4 regions of the Actinophytocola sp. genome follow, and region 2 is predicted to be linked to each of the others. Evidence: predicted binding sites of a transcription regulator. Region 2 holds the regulator's gene; each other region holds the start of a gene.
What was found. Region 2 encodes LexA, which represses DNA repair genes until DNA is damaged. Its sites were predicted from a motif close to CGAACACGTGTTCG; they were not measured.

Region 1: ACRDTB_RS23410 (YbaK/EbsC family protein) is a predicted target of LexA. The motif match lies at 2,225-2,238, and genes of this name have one in related genera.
Region 3: ACRDTB_RS27940 (intein-containing Rv2578c family radical SAM protein) is a predicted target of LexA. The motif match lies at 2,215-2,228, and genes of this name have one in related genera.
Region 4: ruvC (crossover junction endodeoxyribonuclease RuvC) is a predicted target of LexA. The motif match lies at 2,274-2,287, and genes of this name have one in related genera.

What each region holds. Positions count from the first base shown of each region.
Region 1 is NZ_JBOHGB010000079.1:26,472-31,581, reverse strand. Features, by position in the region: gene ACRDTB_RS23425 (VOC family protein) at 172-900, opposite strand; gene ACRDTB_RS23420 (maleylpyruvate isomerase N-terminal domain-containing protein) at 933-1,700, opposite strand; gene ACRDTB_RS23415 (SAV_6107 family HEPN domain-containing protein) at 1,697-2,113, opposite strand; gene ACRDTB_RS23410 (YbaK/EbsC family protein) at 2,332-2,853, shown strand; gene ACRDTB_RS23405 (GNAT family N-acetyltransferase) at 2,850-3,413, shown strand; gene ACRDTB_RS23400 (hypothetical protein) at 3,595-3,801, opposite strand; gene ACRDTB_RS23395 (DUF885 domain-containing protein) at 4,291-5,110, opposite strand, start outside.
Region 2 is NZ_JBOHGB010000018.1:24,753-29,862, forward strand. Features, by position in the region: gene ACRDTB_RS09300 (hypothetical protein) at 1-222, shown strand, start outside; gene ACRDTB_RS09305 (amidase) at 219-1,535, opposite strand; gene lexA (transcriptional repressor LexA) at 1,532-2,197, opposite strand; gene ACRDTB_RS09315 (LysM peptidoglycan-binding domain-containing protein) at 2,534-3,001, shown strand; gene nrdR (transcriptional regulator NrdR) at 3,387-3,839, shown strand; gene ACRDTB_RS09325 (vitamin B12-dependent ribonucleotide reductase) at 3,935-5,110, shown strand, end outside.
Region 3 is NZ_JBOHGB010000114.1:5,821-10,930, forward strand. Features, by position in the region: gene ACRDTB_RS27935 (hypothetical protein) at 1-168, shown strand, start outside; gene ACRDTB_RS27940 (intein-containing Rv2578c family radical SAM protein) at 285-2,204, opposite strand; gene ACRDTB_RS27945 (MmcQ/YjbR family DNA-binding protein) at 2,305-2,667, shown strand; gene ACRDTB_RS27950 (FAD-dependent oxidoreductase) at 2,626-3,609, opposite strand; gene ACRDTB_RS27955 (SRPBCC family protein) at 3,665-4,315, opposite strand; gene idi (isopentenyl-diphosphate Delta-isomerase) at 4,379-4,954, opposite strand; gene pqqB (pyrroloquinoline quinone biosynthesis protein PqqB) at 5,017-5,110, opposite strand, start outside.
Region 4 is NZ_JBOHGB010000142.1:8,283-13,392, forward strand. Features, by position in the region: gene ruvB (Holliday junction branch migration DNA helicase RuvB) at 1-1,081, opposite strand, end outside; gene ruvA (Holliday junction branch migration protein RuvA) at 1,088-1,696, opposite strand; gene ruvC (crossover junction endodeoxyribonuclease RuvC) at 1,693-2,259, opposite strand; gene ACRDTB_RS30860 (LacI family DNA-binding transcriptional regulator) at 2,475-3,482, shown strand; gene ACRDTB_RS30865 (sugar ABC transporter substrate-binding protein) at 3,495-4,766, shown strand; gene ACRDTB_RS30870 (carbohydrate ABC transporter permease) at 4,769-5,110, shown strand, end outside.

The DNA of each region.
Region 1 (5,110 bases), on a different contig from region 2:
CAACACCACCTCACCAACGACAGTGTCGCAACGACCCCAGAACCCAAGAACCCCCGATTTCAAATCTACCGGCGCACACCGACAAAACCGCGCCACCAAGCCAAAGCCTGTGGACTACCGCACCGGGGTCCCCGATTTCCCGCCTACGGGCGGGGGCTGACGGTTTGGGTGTCAGCGAGGGGTGAGGACGCAGAACTCGTTGCTCTCCGGGTCGGCCAGGACCTGCCAGGGGACGTCGCGCTGGCCGATGTCGATCTGGCTGGCGCCCAGGTCCGCGAGCCGGGCCACCTCGGCGGTCACCGAGCCGGCCGGGTGCGGCGCCACGTCCAGGTGGACCCGATTCTTCACCTCGTGCGGGTGCGCGGAGCGGACCAGCTCCAGCCACGGGCCGCGGCCGTCCGGGTCGTGCAGCGAGGCGGACTCGACACCCGTGCGCACCACCGGCCAGCCGGAGGCCGCCGACCAGAACTCGGCCAGGCCGGCCGGGTCCGCGGCCGCCATGACGATCGCAGCCACCGCACCCGTCATGGCGTACTCGGGGCGCGGGTCGAGGACGCAGAACTCGTTGCCACCGGGGTCGGCCAGGACGAACCACGGGACGTTGCGCTGGCCGACGTCGACACGCTCGGCGCCGAGGTCCAGGGCGCGGTCGAGCGTGACCATCTGCTGGTCGGCCGACGCGCTGGCCAGGTCGAGGTGCAGGCGGTTGTGCACCGTCTTCGGCTCGGTGACCGGCACGAACACGAGGTCGAACCGCCAGCCGTCGTCCGCCGGCGCCTGGAGGTCGACCTCGTCGGGCAGTTCCAGGCTGATCCGCCAGCCGAGCAGATCGCGCCAGAACCGGGCCAGCGCGGGCGGATCGGCCGCGTCGACGACCACATTGACCAGTCGCGTGGACATGATCCGGACGCTAGCCGACCGCACCGACAAATTCAGTGCGTCGCGAGCCGCAGCAGGTGCCACAGCTGGGAGACGCCCGCGTGGTCGCCGTCCGGCGTGGCCGTGCCGCTCGAGCGGCGGCCCCACAGCCACAGGTACATCCCGGCCGGGTCGCTGGAGACCGTGGCGTCGGCCGGCTCACCCGGCTCCGCCGGCCACGACGCCGTGCCGGTGGCCGCGATCTGCGCGATCCACCGCCGGCGGCCGGCGACCACGGCGACCCGGCCCGTCCACGAATTGGTCACCCCGAGCACGCCGAGCCGGTGGGTGAACCACAGCGACAGGATCTCGTCGACCCCGTCGTACGCGATCTCGTCGTCGATGCTGTACGCGCCGACGGTCATCGTGGCCGCCGCCTGCTGCACGTCGATGCGGTGCACCGCGCTCTCGTGCGCCAGCCTGCGGTACCAGAACCCGTACGTCTGGTCCAGGGGCCACCACGTCGGCGCCCCCTCGGCCGGGTCGTGCGCGGACAGCTCCGTGAGGATCTCGCGATGCCCCGCCCGCAGATACTCCACCAAGGACTGACCGGGGACCGGCGCGCGCTGCCAGCGGGTCGGCTGGGCCTCGGCGCGCAGCCACGCCACCACCATCCGGTAGACGCTGCCGACGTGCCGGACCGTCTCGCCCAGCGTCATGCCCTCGGCGAAACGCACCGGCAGGTTCGGGTCGGCACCCAGTGCCGCCGACGCCATCAGCTGCCCCTCGACCTCCAGCACCTCGAGTAAGCGGCCGTACGGGGCCAGTGCCCGACCGGTCATGGGGTGGAGCCGTGGATCGCACGCGTGACGAGGCCGAGGAACTGGCCGGACTGGCGTACGAGGTCGTCCGCGGACCGGGCGGTGACCGCGCGCGTGATACCGGCCTGCACGGAGGCGCGGGTGGACGAGCAGGACGCGAAGAACGCCGCCCACTCGCGCAGCTCGGGCGCCACCGAGGCGAGCAGCGTCCACACGCTCATCGGCCGCGAGCGCGCCCGGTGCGGGCGCCCGCGCATGGCGAGCAGGGCCGCCGCCGCACGCAGCGCGGCCAGGTACGCCTGGGCGAACCGTTGCGCCGGCTCGGTGTCGACCTCCGCGTCAGCGAGCCCCCGCTCGGCCTGGGACAGCAGGGTGAGCGCGGGCTCCGGCACGGACAGGGGCTCGTTGTCGCGGTAGTCCAGAGTTGTGGTCACCTGAGGCCTCCTCGCGGTCCGAGTTCGTCACCGGTTGTGACGACGCGCCGTGGGGAAGCCGGCGGCGCCCGGTGGTGAGGCGCTTCCCCCACCCCACCACCGGGCTGTGCTCGAACGTTTGTTCGAACGATTCGAGCTTAACTCCGGGCACCGACAGACTCAACCTCGGCCCGGATTTTCGGCGGCGACCCGTGCCACAGGTGTGCTCTCATGTGCCCATGAGCTCTCTGGACCACCCCGCGATCAGCAAGATCTCCGCCGCGTTGCGCGAGGCCGGGCTGCCGGCCGCCGCCGACGGGATCCGCGTCCTCGACGACGAGGTGCGTACCGCCTCGGCGGCCGCCGAGGCCCTGGGCGTCCCGGTCGGCGCGATCGCGAACAGCCTGGTCTTCCGGGCCACGCAGGGTGATCGGGTCTTCCCGCTGCTGGCTCTGACGTCCGGCGCGCACCGCGCCGACACCGCACGGCTCGCCATGCTGGCCGGTGCCACCTCGGTGGGCCGCGCGGATCCGGCGTTCGTGCGCGAGCACACCGGGCAGGTGATCGGCGGGGTGGCGCCGGTCGGGCATCCACGGCCGATCGTCACGCTCGTCGACAACGCACTGGCGGGCCACGAGGCCGTGTGGGCCGCGGCGGGTCATCCGAAGTCCGTGTTCCCCACGACGTTCGGGGAGCTGGTCGAGCTCACGGGGGGCATGGCTGCGGACGTGGCGGTCGGGGAGGACAATCACGTGTCGTGACCGCGGTTCCACCTCGGGTCGAGCGGTTCGTCGACCTCAGCCAGAACGAGCTGCGAGCCCGCCTGCCCGAGGCGTTGTCGCTGTATGTCACCGCGATGCACTACCCAATGGGCACGGCCGAGCAGCGGGCACCGATGTGGCTCGCACACATGCTGCGCGCGGGCTGGCGGTGCGTGGCCGCTATCGACCCGGACGACGCACTGGTCGGGATCGCGTACGGCTACCACGGCGCGCCGGGCCAGTGGTGGCACGAGCAGGTGCGGCGCGGCATCGTGGATCGGTCCGGCCAGAAGTTCGCCGACGAGTGGCTCGACGACTACTTCGAGCTCACAGAGGTGCACGTACGGCCGGCGGGCCAAGGCCGCGGCGTGGGCGAGGACCTGCTGCGCCGGCTGCTCGCGGACGTGCCGGCCGCCAAGGTGCTGCTGTCCACGCCCGAGGGCCCGTCGCGGGCGTGGCGGCTGTACTACCGGATGTGCTTCACCGACGTGCTGCGCAACTACCGCTTCACCGGAGATCCGCGCCCGTTCGGGGTCCTGGGCCGAACTCTGCCCCTGTGAGGGCCTGTGAGGGCGGGCGGCCTCCGGCCCCCCGATCACCAGCCTACTGGCGGACACCGACAAGACCTGCCCGCGCTCACGAATCTGTGGACAGCCACACGCATTGTGGACAACCCCGAGGGGGTCCCCCGATTTCCAGCCTACCGGCGGGGACCGACAGCCCATTGGTTATGCCCGGCGTTCAGTCCGTCGTAGATGCGGCGATGGTCACGACCTCGGTTGGGCTGGTGCGGATCGTCCACGCCGACGCGCCCCACCGGTCCCGGCCGGCGTCGAAGTAGCGGCACCGGTCTCCGTTCCAGTGCCAGATCCTGGCATCGCGGCCGGGCGTGCATAGGACGTCGCGAAGCAGCGCCTCGGTGTCGAGCGCGCCGACTGAAGTGTCCATCTTGGGCAGGGCCAAGGCCGTACGGCGGGTCAAGCAGGGCATCGACGAATCCTCGGCCGTCGATGACGTGCGGGCACCTGACGGCAGGTTGCTCGGCTCGCAGCGCGCCAGTCACCGGGTCGAATCGGGGCCCGTAGAACTCGGCCAGGGTCAGCCGGCGCCCGATGAGCGTTTCCGGATCGACCGATCCGCACTCGACCGCCCACCGAGCATCGTCCCAGGCGCCGCCTCAGCTACACCGACGACCGCGGCCGCCCGGTGAGCGTGCTGCCCGTCAGTCCCGCGCAGCAGCACGAAGTCCACGACCACGCCGACGCGACGGCAGCGGACCAGCACTTCTGCCGCAGCTGGAGGGAACTCAACGGGTCCGAACACGAGGCCACGGTACAAGCCTGTTGTCACCCAGCCGCCGCAAAACATGGGCTGGCCTGTTGGCGGGCACCGACATGATCGGCACGAAAGCCTGCGGGGCCGCGGACAGCTCGTGCCCTACAGCGCGGCCAGGCGTTCGCGAAGCGTGTCCAGGCCCATCTGCCCCATGCGCAGCGCCCGCATGTGGAACTCCTTGAGGTCGAAGGACGAACCGGCCCGGGCCCGGGCGTCGTCGCGGGCCGAGAGCCACAGGCGCTCACCCAGCTTGTAGGCCGGGGCCTGGCCCGGCCAGCCGAGGTAGCGGTCGATCTCGTCGCGGACCAGGGCCTCCTCGGTGATCGTGCGGGTCAGCACGAACTCCAGGCCCAGCTCCGGCGTCCACCGCTCACCCTCGTGGAAACCCGTGCCCCGCGGGATCTCCAGGCGCAGGTGCATGCCGATGTCGACGATCACCCGGGCCGCGCGGAACAGGTTCTCGTTCAGCATGCCCAGCAGGTTGCCGTCGTCGGACAGGTAGCCGAACTCGCGCATCAGCCGCTCCGCGTACAACGCCCAGCCCTCGCTGTAGGCCGGCACCCAGGCCAGCAGCCGCTGGTACTTGTTCAGCCGCGCGAACTCGTACGTCGCGGTCGCGATCTGCATGTGGTGGCCCGGCACGCCCTCGTGGTAGACGATGCTCACCTCGCGCCACGTGGTGAACTCGTCCTTGTCCGGCGGCAGCGACCACCACATCGCGCCGGGCCGGGAGAAGTCGTCCGACGGGCCCGTGTAGTACGCGCCGGAACCCCCGCCCGGCGGCGCGATCTTGCAGTCCAGTCGCATGATCTCGGCCGGGATCTCGAAGTGCACGCCACGCAGGTCGGCCAGCGCCCGGTCGGCGAGCCCCTGCATCCACTCGCGGAACGGCTCGACTCCGGCGATCCGGTACCGGGGGTCG
Region 2 (5,110 bases):
GTCGCACCGGCGGCCGCGCCGGCGGAGGAGGAGTCCGAGGCGGAGAAGACGCCGGAGTCGGTCGCCCCCGCGCCGGCGGGCGACCTGGCCAGCAACAACGTGGAGAAGCAGGGGCTGCCGATCGTGCCCGCGGCCGGTGTGGCCATCCTGCTCATGATGGGCGTGCTCGCGTCGCTGCGCTGGCGCACCGCGCGGTCCCGCCGCCGCTTCTACCGCGGTTAGCCGAGGTGTTCGGCCGCGCTCAGCAGCAGTTCCTCGCCGCCGGGCGGTGCGACGAGCTGGAGTCCCACCGGCAGGCCGTCGACCATTCCGGCGGGCACGGACAGCGCGGGCAGGCCTAGCACGCTCCACGGGCTGGTCAGCGACAGCAGCGCGGTGCGGACGTCGATCTCCGTGTCACCGATCCGTCCGGTCCGCGCGCCGACCGGTGGGGCCGGGAGCGGAACCGTGGGCAGCGCCAGCAGGTCGTGGTCGGCGAACAGCGAGCCGATCGTGTCGAGGGCCCGGCGCCGGTCCTCGAGTGCCCGCACGTACTCCCAGCCGCGCACCTCCTCGGCCGCCCGCAGCCGGGCCAGCACCTCCTCGTCGAACAGCTCGGGGGCCCTCGCCACGCGCTCGGCGTGGATCGCGTAGGCGTCGCTGCCGTGGATGGCGCCGTAGATCGACAGCAGCGTCCCGGCGTTCGGCACGGCCACGTCCTCGGCGTGCGGCACCAGCGCACGCGCCGCACGTGTCACGGCGTCGTCGGCCGGGTGGAACGTCTCCGGGGCCACCCAGCCGATCCGCGGCCGCGGCGGCTCGTCAGGCTCCGGTCCGGTGTCGGCCAGTACGCGCCACAGCAGCCGGCAGTCGGCGACCGTCCGGGTGAGCGGGCCGACCGCGTCCAGGGTCGGGGACAGCGGGAAGACGCCGTCGCCCGGGATCGCACCGAAGGTCGGCCGCAGCCCGACGATGCCGCAGCACGCGGCCGGGATACGTACCGAGCCACCGGTGTCCGTGCCGACGGCCAGCGGGACAATGCCCGCGGCCACGGCGACGGCGGACCCCGCGCTGGACCCGCCGGACATGGCCGCCGGGCGGTACGGGTTGCGGGCCGGCCCGGTCGCCGAGCGGTCGCCGGTCGGCCCGTAGGCGAACTCGTGCGTCACGGTCTTGCCGACCACGACCGCGCCGGCCTCCCGCAGCCGGCGCACGCACTCCGCGTCCCGCTCGGGCACGTTGTCGGCGAAGTGCCGCGAGCCCATGGTCGTGCGCAGGCCCGCCGTGTCGACGAGGTCCTTCACCGCGACCGGTATCCCGTGCAGGGGCCCGCGATCCCGGCCGGCGGCGAGTTCGTCGGCAGCACGGCGGGCGGCCCCGCGGGCACCGGCCTCGTCGAGCGTCACGAACGCGTTGAGCGACGGGTCGAGCCGGGCGGCGGCCGCCAGCGCGTGCTCCACCAGGTCGGTGGGCGAGCGCCGGCCGCCCCGCAGCTCATCGGCGAGCTCGGCGACGGTGTGCTCGGTGAAGAAGCCCGCACCCGGTGGCCGCGTCACAACCGCCGCAGGACCGCCACGACCTTGCCGAGGATCGTCGCGTCGTCGCCGGGGATCGGCTCGTAGGCCTCGTTGTGCGGCAACAGCCAGACGTGGCCGTCCTTGCGCTTGAACGTCTTGACGGTCGCCTCGCCCTCGATCATGGCGGCGACGATCTCCCCGTTGTCGGCGGTCGGCTGCTGGCGCACCACGACCCAGTCCTGGTCGGCGATAGCCGCGTCGATCATCGAGTCACCGGCGACGCGCAGCAGGAACAGCGCTCCCTCGCCGACGATCTCCTTCGGCAGCGGGAAGACGTCCTCGACGGCCTCCTCGGCGAGGATCGGCCCACCGGCGGCGATACGACCGAGGACCGGGACGTACGCCGGAGCCGGCATGCTCTCGGCGCTCTCGTCGACCGTGTCCTCGCCGACCAGCGTGGCGGCGCCGACCCCGTCGGCCGGCTCCGGCACGGCGTCGGGCGGCAGCACCCCGATGGCCCGCGGCCGGTTCGGGTCGCGGCGCAGGTAGCCCTTCTGTTCGAGGGCGCGCAGCTGGTAGGCGACGGACGAGGTGGAGGTGAGCCCCACGGCCTCGCCGATCTCCCGGACGCTCGGCGGGTAGCCGAACCGCTCCACCCAGGTGCGGATCACCTCGAGCACCTCGCGCTGCCGGACGGGCAGCTCGGTGTCTTCGCCCCGGTCGAGGTCCGGGAAGCTGCGTAGGTTCCCTTTGAGGGGCTTCCGCTTGGGGACACCCTTGGGTATTCCTCCGGGTTTGCGTGGCACTGCCCTGCCTCCCTGCGCGCCGGTCGTCTGTTCGAACGCCCGGATGTGACTGTCTGTTTCAACTGCGACTTCGACGTTAACCGTCCGCCACGACGAGATCAAACACCTGTTCGACGACACGCCGGACGGTTCTCGTTTTTGTCGGTGGCCCGTGGTACAAATTCGCACGAGGGTTCGATCGAACGACTGTTCGAGCTTCGGGCAGGTGTTCGAACGCGACGGGAGGCAGTCATGAGCGTGGTGGCGCACCGGGCGAAGGAGCAGGCCGAGCGGACGCGGGCGCGTGTTCCGGCCCAGCGCGAGGCTGTCGAGCAGGTCGTTCCCCCGCTGCGCCGCCGGACGCGCCCGGTCGCCCCGCCGACCCGGCGTCGCGTCGTGGGTGCGCCCCGGGTGGTCCCGCGGACGGACTGCGCGCCGAGGCGGCCGCACCTGCCCGTGTCGTGGCTGCTCGCGGTCGCGGCCGTCGTGTGCCTGGCCGTGGTCGGCCTGGGGATGTTGGCGAGCTCGGGGCAGGCCTCGGTGCCGGAGCGGACCACGGTGGTCCGGGTGGAGCCCGGGGAGAGTCTGTGGGAGCTGGCCGGCCGGGTCGCGCCGGGCAGCGACGAGAGCGCGGTGGTCGACCGGATTCGCGAGCTGAACGGCGGCCTGGCGGACGGAGTCACGCCCGGCCAGCCGTTAACCGTCCCGACCGCCGGCTGAACCACGGCCGATCGCGCTGCCACGCGACCCTCGTTCGGCGATGCCCGGAGCCACCCCGACTCCGGCGACTGATGAACCGACGCGAGCTACTCGACGAGCGTCCGCTGCCGCGTACGAGTGTCGCCTGCCTGGTTGACGCCGGATGCCGTTCCCGGCACGGGCGATCACGTTCCCCGAGTGACCCGGACAACATCCCCCTTCCGCATGTCCGCACTTGGGCGACTTGCATCATGTGGCGTCTAGGCATACCGTCGACCCCAACATCTAGTAGTTACAGACTTGTAGTTAGTCCACAGGCTGGGGCAGGTTGTCCACCGGCCATCCACAAGGTGATCACCACGTGGGCTTGGCTGCGAGCGGGCGAGACGACGAGGGGTGATCCTGGATGAAGTGTCCGTTCTGCCGCCATGCGGACTCCAGGGTCGTCGACTCCCGGGAGGTGGACGAAGGCCAGGCCATCCGGCGGCGGCGGTCGTGCGCGAAGTGCAGCCGGCGGTTCACCACGGTCGAGGAGGCGGTCCTCGCGGTGGTAAAGCGCTCCGGCGTCACCGAGCCGTTCAGCCGCGAGAAGGTCGTCACCGGGGTGCGGCGTGCGTGTCAGGGACGCCCCGTCGACGAGGACGCACTGCAACAACTGGCCCAGCTGGTCGAGGAGACGATCCGGTCGACCGGACCGGCCGAGGTGCCGAGCCACGAGGTCGGGCTCGCCATCCTCGGCCCGCTGCGCGAGCTCGACGAGGTCGCCTATCTCCGGTTCGCCAGCGTGTACCGCTCCTTCTCGTCGATCGAGGACTTCGAGAAGGAGATCGCGGGGTTGCGGGGAACACCAGAGGCATGAGGCGGCAACGAATCAGGAACAGGTCGGATCGGACGGTGACGTCAGCGGGGACGTCGGTGTCAGGGGTAGCGAGTAACGAGGGAGAGGGACTGGTCATGACGGAGACTGTCGGCGCTTCGGCGGCGCGGGGCGCCCAGGAGGTGAGCCGGGGGCTCACCGTGCGGCGTGTGCACACCACCGATGGTGTGCACCCGTACGACGAGGTCACCTGGGAGCAGCGCGACGTGGTGATGACCAACTGGCGCGACGGCTCGGTGAACTTCGAGCAGCGGGGCGTGGAGTTCCCCGAGTTCTGGTCGGTCAACGCGACGAACATCGTGACCAGCAAGTACTTCCGGGGCGCGGTGGGCACCCCGGTCCGTGAGCACTCGCTGCGCCAGCTGATCGACCGCGTCGTCAAGACCTATGTGGACGCCGGCACCAAGCACGGCTACTTCGCCACACCGGCCGATGCCGAGGTCTTCTCCCACGAGCTGACCTGGATGCTGCTCCACCAGGTGTTCAGCTTCAACTCGCCGGTCTGGTTCAACGTCGGTACCTCGTCGCCCCAGCAGGTGTCCGCCTGCTTCATCCTCTCCGTCGACGACACGATGGACTCGATCCTGAACTGGTACCGCGAGGAGGGCCTGATCTTCAAGGGCGGCTCCGGCGCCGGGCTGAACCTCTCCCGCATCCGCTCGTCAAAGGAGCTGCTGTCCTCCGGGGGCACCGCGTCCGGCCCGGTCTCCTTCATGCGCGGCGCCGACGCCTCCGCCGGCACGATCAAGTCCGGCGGCGCCACCCGCCGTGCCGCGAAGATGGTCGTGCTCGACGTCGACCACCCGGACGTCGAGGAGTTCATCGAGACCAAGGCCAAGGAGGAGCAGAAGATCCGCGTCCTGCGCGACGCCGGCTTCGACATGGATCTCGGCGGTACCGACATCACCTCGGTGCAGTACCAGAACGCCAACAACTCGATCCGGGTGTCCGACGAGTTCATGCACGCCGTCGAGGGGGCCAACGACTTCGGCCTGCGCGCCCGCACCACCGGCGAGATCCTCGAGCGCGTCGACGCGAAGACGCTGTTCCGCAAGATGGCCCAGGCCGCGTGGGAGTGCGCCGACCCGGGCATCCAGTACGACGACACGATCAACGACTGGCACACCTGCCCCGAGTCGGGCCGGATCACCGCGTCGAACCCGTGCAGCGAGTACCTGCACCTCGACAACTCCAGCTGCAACCTCGCATCGCTGAACCTGATGAAGTTCCTGCGCGAGGACTGCACGTTCGAC
Region 3 (5,110 bases), on a different contig from region 2:
CGTGCGTTGCCCGCGTACTGCGAGCTCTACACCGTCGACCCGGACGAGCAGACCACCACGCGCCGCAAGGTCGAGGTCAACGCCGCCGGCGAAGCACACGCGGTGGCGCTGGACTTCGGGCCCGGCACGTTCTGTGTGCGCTGGGACTGGCCCCACGACCGAACCTGACCGTCCCTGGCTCACGCGACGTGCCGGCTTCTGGCCATGGAACAACGTTGCGTGCCAGGTACGTTCCGCGTGCGCTGGCCTTGTGGTGGGCCGCGTTCCTCCGTGCGCTTGGATGGTCAGAGGAGTTCCAGCTGCTCCTGGTGGACCGCGGTCGCCTGTTCCGGGATCGAGACCAGGCTGCCTTCGGGCCAGGTCGGCTCCGTTCGGCGCTCACGGGACTCCTTGGGTGCCAGGCCATGGCGGCGTAACAGGGGGCCCACCCGGCGGCCGAGCCAGCGGCGGTAGCGGATGTCGGCGTTGGCGCCGCGGGCATAGATCTGGCGATAGCTCGGAACCAGCTCAGGATGCTCGCTCGCCAGCCACGTGGCGAACCACTCGCGTGCACCGGGACGCAGGTGTAGCGGCAGCACCGTGGCGCCAGTGGCTCCGGTGTCGGCGATGGCCGCGAACAGGGATTCCAGTTGCTCGACGGAATCGGTCAGGCCCGGGAGGACCGGCGCGACGAACACACCGCACGGCAAGCCCGCCTCGGTGATCTTGCGAACCAGCTCCAGCCGAGCCTGCGGGCTCGCGGTACCCGGCTCGAGGCTGCGTTGCAGCTCCCGGTCCGCGAGTGCGATCGACACGCCGAGACCGACCGGCACGTCCTTGCTGACCTCCGCCAGCAGCGGCAGGTCGCGCGAGAGCACCGTGCCCTTCGTGAGGATGTTGAACGGCGTGCCGCTGTCGGCCAGCGCGCGGATGATCCCGGGCATCAGGGCATACCGACCCTCGGCCCGCTGGTAGGGGTCCGTGTTGGTGCCCATCGCCACGTGTTCGTGGGTCCAGCGCGGCGAGCGCAGCTGGGCGGTGAGCACCTCGACGGCGTTGACCTTGACGATCACCTGGGTGTCGAAGTCGTGGCCGGCGTCCAGGTCGAGGTAGGTGTGCGAGTTGCGGGCGAAGCAGTTGTGGCTCACCACGCCGTTCGCGATGAAGTCGCCGGTGCCCGTCGTGATGTCGAACAGCGGCAGCTCCAGCCCGAGCGGTTCGACGGTCTCGACGCCGAGCCGCGCGGCGGCACGTACCGCGACACCGGTCAGCTCGCCGGCGCCGGTACGAGCCGGCTCGACGGCGTGCAGGAACCGCAGGTGCTCGGACAAGCCGCCGGTGAGCCGGATCCGCTGCACGCCGCTGCGCCGGCCGAGGTCGTCGAGCGCGAACCGGAAGTCCAGTCGCAGCAACGCATCGCTGATCATCCCGACGTTCGCCCGGCTCGTACGCGCGACCCGCAGGTGGCCACGGCCGAACTCACCTTCCACATCGAACACCGCGGCGAGGTAGCCCCGGTGCCACTCCTCGCTCGGCACAAGGGGTACCTCGATCGGCAGGCTGATCGGCTCGTCGCCGGTGAGGTACTCCCGGGCACGCTCGAGCACCCTGCGGTCGGCCGGCTCACCGGACCCGCTCGCGATCCCGGAGAGGTACCCGCAGCGGTAGTCGAGAAGCCCCTTCGGCGCCGCCGCGAACCCGCCGGTGCCCACCAGCTTGTCGCCCGCGGTGAGGACCGTCCGGCGCCTCGCCTCGCACTCCGCCACGTGCCGCCAGCCGCGGTCGGTGAGGAACCGGTGGTCGCCGCTCGTGATCAGCTGGGTTCCGTCGGCGAGAGTGAGCCGGTACGCCGGCTTGACCGTGGACCAGTGCGCGAGAACGCGAGTCGTCACGTACCGGCGGCGGTTGCCGCGGCGTTCGGTGCCGTAGATCCGGTCGCCGACCTCGAGCTCGCCGAGCGGCCGGGTGCGGCCGTCGGCCATCAGGATCGGCGTGTCGCCCGCGAGGCAGTACCGGCAGGCGTGACTACACCCGCGGTACGGGTTGATCGTCCAGCGGAACGGCATCGGCGACTGGCCGGGCACCTTGTTCAGCACCGATCTGGCGTGCACCTCGTGGAACACCATGCCGGCGAACTCGGGTGTTCGAACGCTGCGAACCAGGCCTGGCAGGCCAGGTAGGGTTTGCTGTTGTTGCTGGTCGACACGTTGGCTTTCCCATCGCACGATCGCTAGTCGAACACACGTTCGATGACGTGTCAATCGAGATCACTCAGCCGAGCGACGACTCCACGAATTGTCAGACTCCGGGTCTAGCGTGCCTGGCATGACGACCACCCCGCCCCGTCGACGAGTGACCGACATCGTCGCCAAACTGCCCGAGGCGACGTGTACCGGCGACCGCCACCTCTGCCTCGCCGTGCGCGGGAAGACGTTCGGCTACTTCCTCGACGACCACCACGGCGACGGCATCGTCGGCGTGGCGCTGAAGGCCGCCGCCGGTGAGCAGGAGGCCCTGGTGCGGTCGGATCCCCAGCGCTACTACGTGCCCGCCTACCTCGGGCACCGGGGCTGGGTCGGGATGCGGCTGGACGTGGGCGAGATCGACTGGTCCGAGGTACGCGAGCTGCTCACCGACGCGTACCGATTACAGGCGCCCCGCCGACTCGTCGCGCAGTTGGAGGGCTAGCGTCGCGACCTCACGGGCGCAGCCCCACGACAGGCTGACGCCGTTGCCGCCGTGCCCGTAGTTGTGCACCACGTGGGCGTCGCCGAGCCGCTCGACCTCCACCCGCACGGCCGACCGCACCGGGCGTATGCCCGTCTCGATGTCGATGACCTCGGCGTCGTGCAGCCGTGGCTCGACCGCGCGGACCCGGCTCAGGATCCGCTCGGTGAGATCCGGGTCGGGCGTGCGGTCCGTGCGGCCGGCGATCCTGACGCCGCCGCAGACCACGCGGGTGGGGTGCGGGAAGAAGCTGGTCCACTCGTCGGTCATGGCCAGCTCCATGAACAACACGTCGAGCCCGGGGTTGGACAGGATGACGTGCTGGCCGAACACCGGCTCCAACTCGGCGTCGTCGACGAGGTCGCGCGAGCCGAGGCCGGTGCAGTTGATCACCACGGGCGCGGCACCGGCGGCCTCGTCGAGCGACCGGACGGTCCGTTCCTCGAGCTCGACACCGAGCTCGGTCAGCCGGCCGGCGAGGTGGTCGAGGTAGCGGGGCATGTCGACCAGCGGCATGGTGGCGCGGGACCCGCCGCCGAAGCCCGGCGGCACCTCGTCCACGCCGGCCGGCCTCAGGTCGGGGATGGAGCGGGCCTGCGGCGGGATCTCCGCGGTGGACGCGGGCCCGCCGACGGTCAACGCCGGCGCCATCCGCACACCGGTGGCCGGATCGCGGGCGAGCGCGACGAAGTCCTCGAGAGATCGGTTGGTCCAGCTCATGGTCTTGGCCATGGGCTCCAGAAAGGAGGGACCCCACAAGGCGCCCGCGACGACCGAGGTGGTCGAGTGCGGCGGTTCGGCCGACCACACCTGGACCGCCCAGCCCGCCTCGGCCAGGCAGGCGGCGGTGGTCAGCCCGCTCACCCCGGCGCCGACCACCACCGCCTGCTCTGCTCGCGTCACCACGCCACGATAACGCCGGCAGGCCAACGGGAGGTGGGCACGGAAGGGAGGGGCATCAGGAACCGGGCGACGGCTCGGGCGGGGCGGTGTAGGCGGCCGTCGTTCGGTCCGCGGCGGCTCGGGCCGCGGCCTCGTCGTCGCCGGCGGCGACTGTCGCCTCGTACCAGCGTTCGCTGCTCAGGGCGACGAACTCGCGGTACTCGTCGGTGGCCTGCCAGGCCGTCACGGCCTCGAGGTCCATCGGCGGTGCGCCGGTCAGATGCCGGGCCAGGCCGTACAAGCCCAGGTCCCAGCCGATGCCGACCGCTCCGGGGCCGAACTCCGCCCAGCGCTCGTCGTCGACGTGGGCGACGTGGTCCAGCTCGAGCCTGGCCTTGCCGCCCGGCTCCGGCAGGATCCGCACATCGATCCAGCTGACCTCGCCGCCGTACTCCCACGTCGCGGAGAAGCTCTTGGGCGGGTCGCACTGCTCGATGGTGCCCTCGGCGTTGCCCTCGAGCTGGTAGCGGCCGCCGAGCCGCAGCTCGCCCGAGACGGGTAGGAACCAGCGGACGATGCGGGTCGGGTTGGTGCACGCATCCCAGAGGTCGTCCGGCTCCGTGTCGTATGCCTGGCTGACCATCACGACCCGCGCCTCGCCCGCCTCGAGCACTCGTGAGCCGACCTGCCTGCGCACGGCGTTGACCTGGTGGGCAACCTCGACCATCTCTGAACTCCCCTCATCGACAGGAGAGCAAGCTATCAACGAGAACTTATATAAGTCAACTCTTCAAAAACAGGCGGCCTGCGGCAGGTCCCCCGGCTCGGCGGCCGTCCAGGCGAGCGGGTCGGGACCCAGCGCCGCGAGCTGGTCCACCTGCTCCCGACACCACGGCGAGACGGCCAACTCCCCGCCCCTCACCATGCTCACGAACAGCGGCCATGACACCCACCCCGACTCGTCAACCTCGGCGGGCGCCGGCCGCGGCTCGGTGTCGGCGACCGCGCGGAACACCGGGCACAGCTCGTTCTCCACGACCCCGTTCGGCATCACCGCGCGGTACCGGAACCGCGGCAGCAGCAGGTCGACCGATGACACGGCCAGATCCAGCTCGTCTCGCAGCCGCCGCGTCACCGCGCTCGCGAACGGCTCCCCGGGGGCCGGGTGCCCGCAGCAGGAGTTGGTGACCACTCCCGGCCACGTCCTCTTCGCCCGCGCCCGCCGCGTCACCAGCAATGCGCCGGCCGGGTCGAACACGTAGCACGAGAACGCCAGGTGCAGCGGGGTGTCCCGGTCGTGCACCGTCGCCTTGTCCGCGGTGCCGATCCCCCGCCCTCGCTCGTCGAGCAGGACCACCTGTTCCATCGCGCCTCCTCACGCGGCGACAACCGAGGAGACCAGCATGCCCGGCCCCGCCCGGCGGCGCCTCATAGGTCCATTGACGTCCCGTCCAGCGGGACCTCGACGCCGGCGTCACGCACCGCGCGGTACTCCGGCGAGTCGTGGTCGAGCAGCGGGTTC
Region 4 (5,110 bases), on a different contig from region 2:
CGGCGTGCGCAGGGTCACTCTCGAACAGGGTAGGCGGAATCCGGCCTGGGGCGTTAGTCGGGGCCGACAGCCCCAGATGCGCCCATGCCGCGGCGGTCGCGACTCGACCTCGCGGTGTCCTGGCCAGCATGCCCGCCCGTACCAGGTACGGCTCGCACACCTCCTCCACCGTACTGGGCTCCTCCCCGACCGCGACAGCCAGCGTCGACACACCGACCGGGCCGCCGCCGAACGAGCGCACGAGCGCGTCGAGCACGGCCCGGTCCAGCCGGTCCAGCCCCAGCTCGTCCACGTCGTAGACCCGCAGCGCCGCACGGGCGATCTCGCGGTTGATCGAGCCGTCCGCGCGCACCTCGGCGAAGTCACGCACCCGCCGGAGCAGGCGGTTCGCGATCCGCGGTGTGCCGCGCGAGCGGCCGGCGATCTCCTCGGCACCGTCCTGTCGCAGGTCGACGCCCAAGATCTTCGCCGACCGCCGCAGCACCTGCTCCAGCTCGTCGGCGGCGTAGAACTCCATGTGCGCGGTGAAGCCGAACCGGTCGCGCAGCGGCCCGGTCAGCGAGCCGGACCTGGTGGTGGCGCCGACCAGCGTGAACGGCGCGATCTCCAGCGGGATGCTGGTGGCGCCCGGCCCCTTGCCGACCACGACGTCGACGCGGAAGTCCTCCATCGCGAGGTAGAGCATCTCCTCGGCGGGTCGGGCGATCCGGTGGATCTCGTCGATGAACAGGACGTCGCCCTCGACGAGGTTGGACAGCATCGCGGCGAGGTCGCCGGCCCGCTCCAGCGCGGGGCCGGACGTGATGCGCAGTGCGCTGCCGAGCTCCGCGGCGATGATCATGGCGAGGCTGGTCTTGCCGAGCCCGGGCGGGCCGGACAGCAACACGTGGTCGGGTGGCCTGCCGCGCCGGGTCGCGCCTTGCAGGACCAGTTCGAGCTGCTCGCGCACCCGCGGCTGGCCGACGAACTCGCCGAGCGTGCGCGGCCGCAGCGTCGACTCGTCATCCCGCTCCCCCGGCTGCACGAGCGGGGAGAGCGGCTCGTCCTCGGCCGCCGGATCCGTCACCCGCTCATCGTGCATGACCCGCTACCGCTTGCTGCCCAGGGTGGTCAGCGCCTGGCGCAGGACGGTCGACTGGTCGCCGTGCCCGTTGCCCCCGCCGTTGCCCCCGAGCACCCCGTCGACCGCCTGCTCGGCCTGCTTGGCCGCGAAACCGAGGCCCACCAACGCTTCCACGACCGAACCACGCACGTCGCCGTTCCGCGTGGGCGCGGCCCCGGCCGTGTTCGCCGGCAGCGCGCCGACCTTGTCGCGCAGCTCGATGACCAGCCGCTCGGCGCCCTTGCGGCCGATGCCGGGCACCTGGGTGAGCACCGTGAGGTTGCCGTCGGCGAGCGCGGCACGCAGCTGCGCCGGGTCGAGCACCGCGAGCGTCGCCATGGCGATCCGCGGCCCGATGCCCGAGACGGTCTGCAGCAGCCCGAACAGGTCACGCGCCTCGGTGTCGGCGAACCCGTACAGCGTCAGAGAGTCCTCGCGGACGATGAGGGAGGTGGCGAGCACGGCCTCGGTGCCCGTGCGCATGGTCGCGAGCGACGCGGGCGTCGCCCGCACGGCCAGCCCGACACCGCCGACCTCGATCACGGCGTGGTCCAGCCCGATCGAGAGCACCTGCCCGCGTACCGACGAGATCATCGCTTTCCTTTCGCGGCCTCGGCGAGCCGGGCCTTGTGCCGCCGCGCCAGCTCGGCCGCCTTCGCCTCGGCCTCGGCGAGCCGGGCGCGCATGGGCATGCGCCAGATGTGACAGATGGCGAGCGCGAGCGCGTCCGCCGCGTCGGCCGGCCGGGGCGCCTCCGCGAGCCCGAGCAGCCGGGTGACCATGATGGTGACCTGGGCCTTGTCCGCTCGGCCCGACCCGGTCACCGCGGCCTTGACCTCGCTGGGCGTGTGAAAGGTGACCGGCAGCCCGCGGCGCGCGGCAGCCAGCGCGACGACCCCGCCGGCCTGCGCGGTGCCCATCGCGGTGCGCACGTTGTACTGGCTGAACACCCGCTCCACGGCGACGACGTCGGGCCGGTGCCGGTCGAGCCACGCCTCGACCTCGTCGGCTACGGCGAGCAGCCGGGTGGACAGCTCCGCGTCCGCGGGCGTGCGGATCACGGAGGCCTCGACGCACCGGAGGTTCCGCCCGGCACCTCCGTCGACGACGGCGATGCCGCACCGGGTCAGTCCGGGGTCCACCCCCAACACACGCATCGCTTCGGCTCCCGAGAACATCAGTTCGACTTTAGGGGCCGGAACCTCCCCGACCACGCAGCGACACCCGCGACAAGGCCGGCGGGAGGTCCGAACGGGCCCCCGCGCTAACCCGACCGACGCAGTGAAAGCGCTTCACCGAACCGGCGCCTTGACACCTGTGTTAAAAAAGTCCACAACGGAAATGTAAGCGCTTCCAACGACGGAAGGCAGCCATGCCCGCACGCGAGCGCCGGCCGGTCACCATCTACGAGGTGGCCAATCGCGCGGGCGTGTCGATCGCCACCGTGTCGCGGGCGTTACGGGACTCCGAGCTCGTCGCGCCGTCCACCCGGCGCCACGTCCAGCGGGTGGCCGAGGAGCTGCGGTTCCGGCCCAGCCGTGCCGGCCGAGCGCTGGCCGAGGGGCAGCACGCGGCCAACGGCATCGTCTTCCCCGACCTGGCCGGGCCTTACTACGCCGAGGTCGTCCTCGGCTACGAGGAGGTCGTCGCCGAGCTCGGCCGCAGCGTGCTGATCCTCGCCACGCAGGGCCGACCGAACGCGGCCGACCTCGTGCACGAGCTGGCCGGCCGGGTCGACGGCATGGTGATCATGGGCCGGACGGTCAGCGACGCGACGGTGGCGCGGATCGCCGACACCGGGCTGCCGCTGGTCCTGCTCGCCCGGCCACCCGTCGGGCTGGTGGACACGGTCACCGCCGACAACGAGGACAGCGCGCGTGCGGTCACCGCGCACCTGATCGGGCACGGCTACCGCCGGTACGAGTTCCTCGGCGACCCCGACCAGTCCCCCGACGTCTCCGGCCGCCACGCCGGGTTCGTCGCCGCGCTCACCGAGGGCGGGCTGGACGTACCGGCGAAGCCGGTGCGCTGCGCGTTCGACGTGAAGGCCGGATACACCGCGGCGCGGGAGACCCTCCGCAAGCAGTCCCGCCCGGAGGCGCTGGTCTGCGCCAACGACGAGGTCGCCCTCGGCGCGCTGCGGGCCGCCGAGGACCTGGGCCTGACCGTGCCAGACGACCTCGCGATCACCGGCTGGGACGACATCATGGCCGCCGACTACGCGCGGCTGACGACCGTCCACCAGTCCATGCGCGAGCTCGGCGCCACCGCCGCCCGCTGGCTCGACCAACGGATCTCCGGCACCGCACCCGGAATCCGCCGCGAAGTACTGCCCACCCGGCTGGTGATCCGGACCAGCTGCGGTCCCCACGAGAAGTAACCGGAGGACAGCATGACTCGACCAGACAGGCGGACCGTTCTGCTCGCCGCCGTGACCGCGGTGGCACTGGCCGCATCGGCCTGCGGCCGCGACTCCGGGGAGGACCAGGCCGACCAGGGGGAGAAGGTCGCGCAGGGCAAGGCGACCGGCGAGATCACCGTGTGGGCGATGGGCACCGAGGGCGAGAAGCTCTCCGTGCTCGCCGACGACTTCATGAAGGAGAACCCCGACGCCAAGGTGTCGGTCACCGCCGTGCCGTGGGACGGGGCGCACAACAAGATCTCGGCCGCGATCGCCGGCCAGGAGACGCCGGACGTGACGATGCTCGGCACGACCTGGATCGGCGAGTTCGCCAAGACCGGCGCGCTCGACGTCGTACCACCGGACTTCGTGCGGGAGGAGGACTTCTTCCCCGGCGCGTGGGAGACCGGTGTCGTGGACGGCACCTCCTACAGCGTGCCGTGGTACGTCGAGACCCGCGCGCTGTACGTGAACAAGGCCGTCGCGGCGAAGGCCGGCGTCACCGAGCCACCGCGGGACTGGGACTCGCTGAAGCAGGCGGCCAAGGACATGCAGGCCAAGGGCGGCGCCGAGCAAGGTCTCTACCTGCAGCCCGGGCAGACCGGCTCCTGGCAGACCGTGATGCCGTTCGTCTGGCAGAACGGCGGCGACATCTGGAACGGCGAGCAGTTCACCCTCGACTCCCCCGAGGCGATCGAGGCGTACGAGTACTACCAGTCCTTCTACCAGGAGGGACTGTCCTCGAAGAACAGGCTGGACGAGGGCGAGCAGGAGCCGAGGCTGCTCAGCGGCGAGATCGCCGCGATCGTGTCCGGCCCGTGGCACATCGGCCTGCTCGACGAGCTCGGCGGCGAGGGCAAGTACGACGTGTGGCCCATGCCGAACGAGTCCGGCGACGTGACCTCGTTCATCGGCGGCAGCAACATGTCGGTGTTCAAGAACAGCGACAACCGGGACGCCGCCTGGAAGTTCGTGTCGTACCTGATGCGGCCCGAGGTCCAGGTCAAGTGGTACGACACGGTCAAGGACCTGCCCGCGGTGCAGGCCGCGTGGGAGGACGAGACGCTCGCCGGCGACGAGCTGCTGAAGACGTTCGGCGACCAGCTGAACAAGGCCAAGGCGCCGCCCGCGATCCCGACGTGGGAGCAGATCGCCGCGGGCGTGGACACCGAGCTCGAGAAGATCGCCAAGGGCACCGCGACCCCCGCGAACGCGGCCAAGGCGATGCAGGCGCAGGCCACCTCGATCGGCACCGGGGGCTGAAAATGTCCGCACGGCCCGGAGTGCTGTCCCGGGCGCTGACCGGCTGGGCCTTCGCGCTGCCGTTCGCCGCGTTGTTCCTGCTCTTCACGGCGGGGCCGGTGGTGGCGTCGCTGGTGATGAGCCTGACCGACCTCGGCAGGGCCGACCTGCTCGACCCGCTGGGCGTGAACCTCGTCGGCCTGGACAACTACCTGCGGCTGTTCGACGACCCGAAGTTCCTCACCGCCTCGGCCAACACCGCGGTCTTCGTGGTGGTCGGCGTCCCGCTGACGATGGCCCTGTCGCTGCTGGTCGCGCTCGGGCTGAACTCCGGGCTGGTCCGGTTCCGGGCCCTGTTCCGGGTG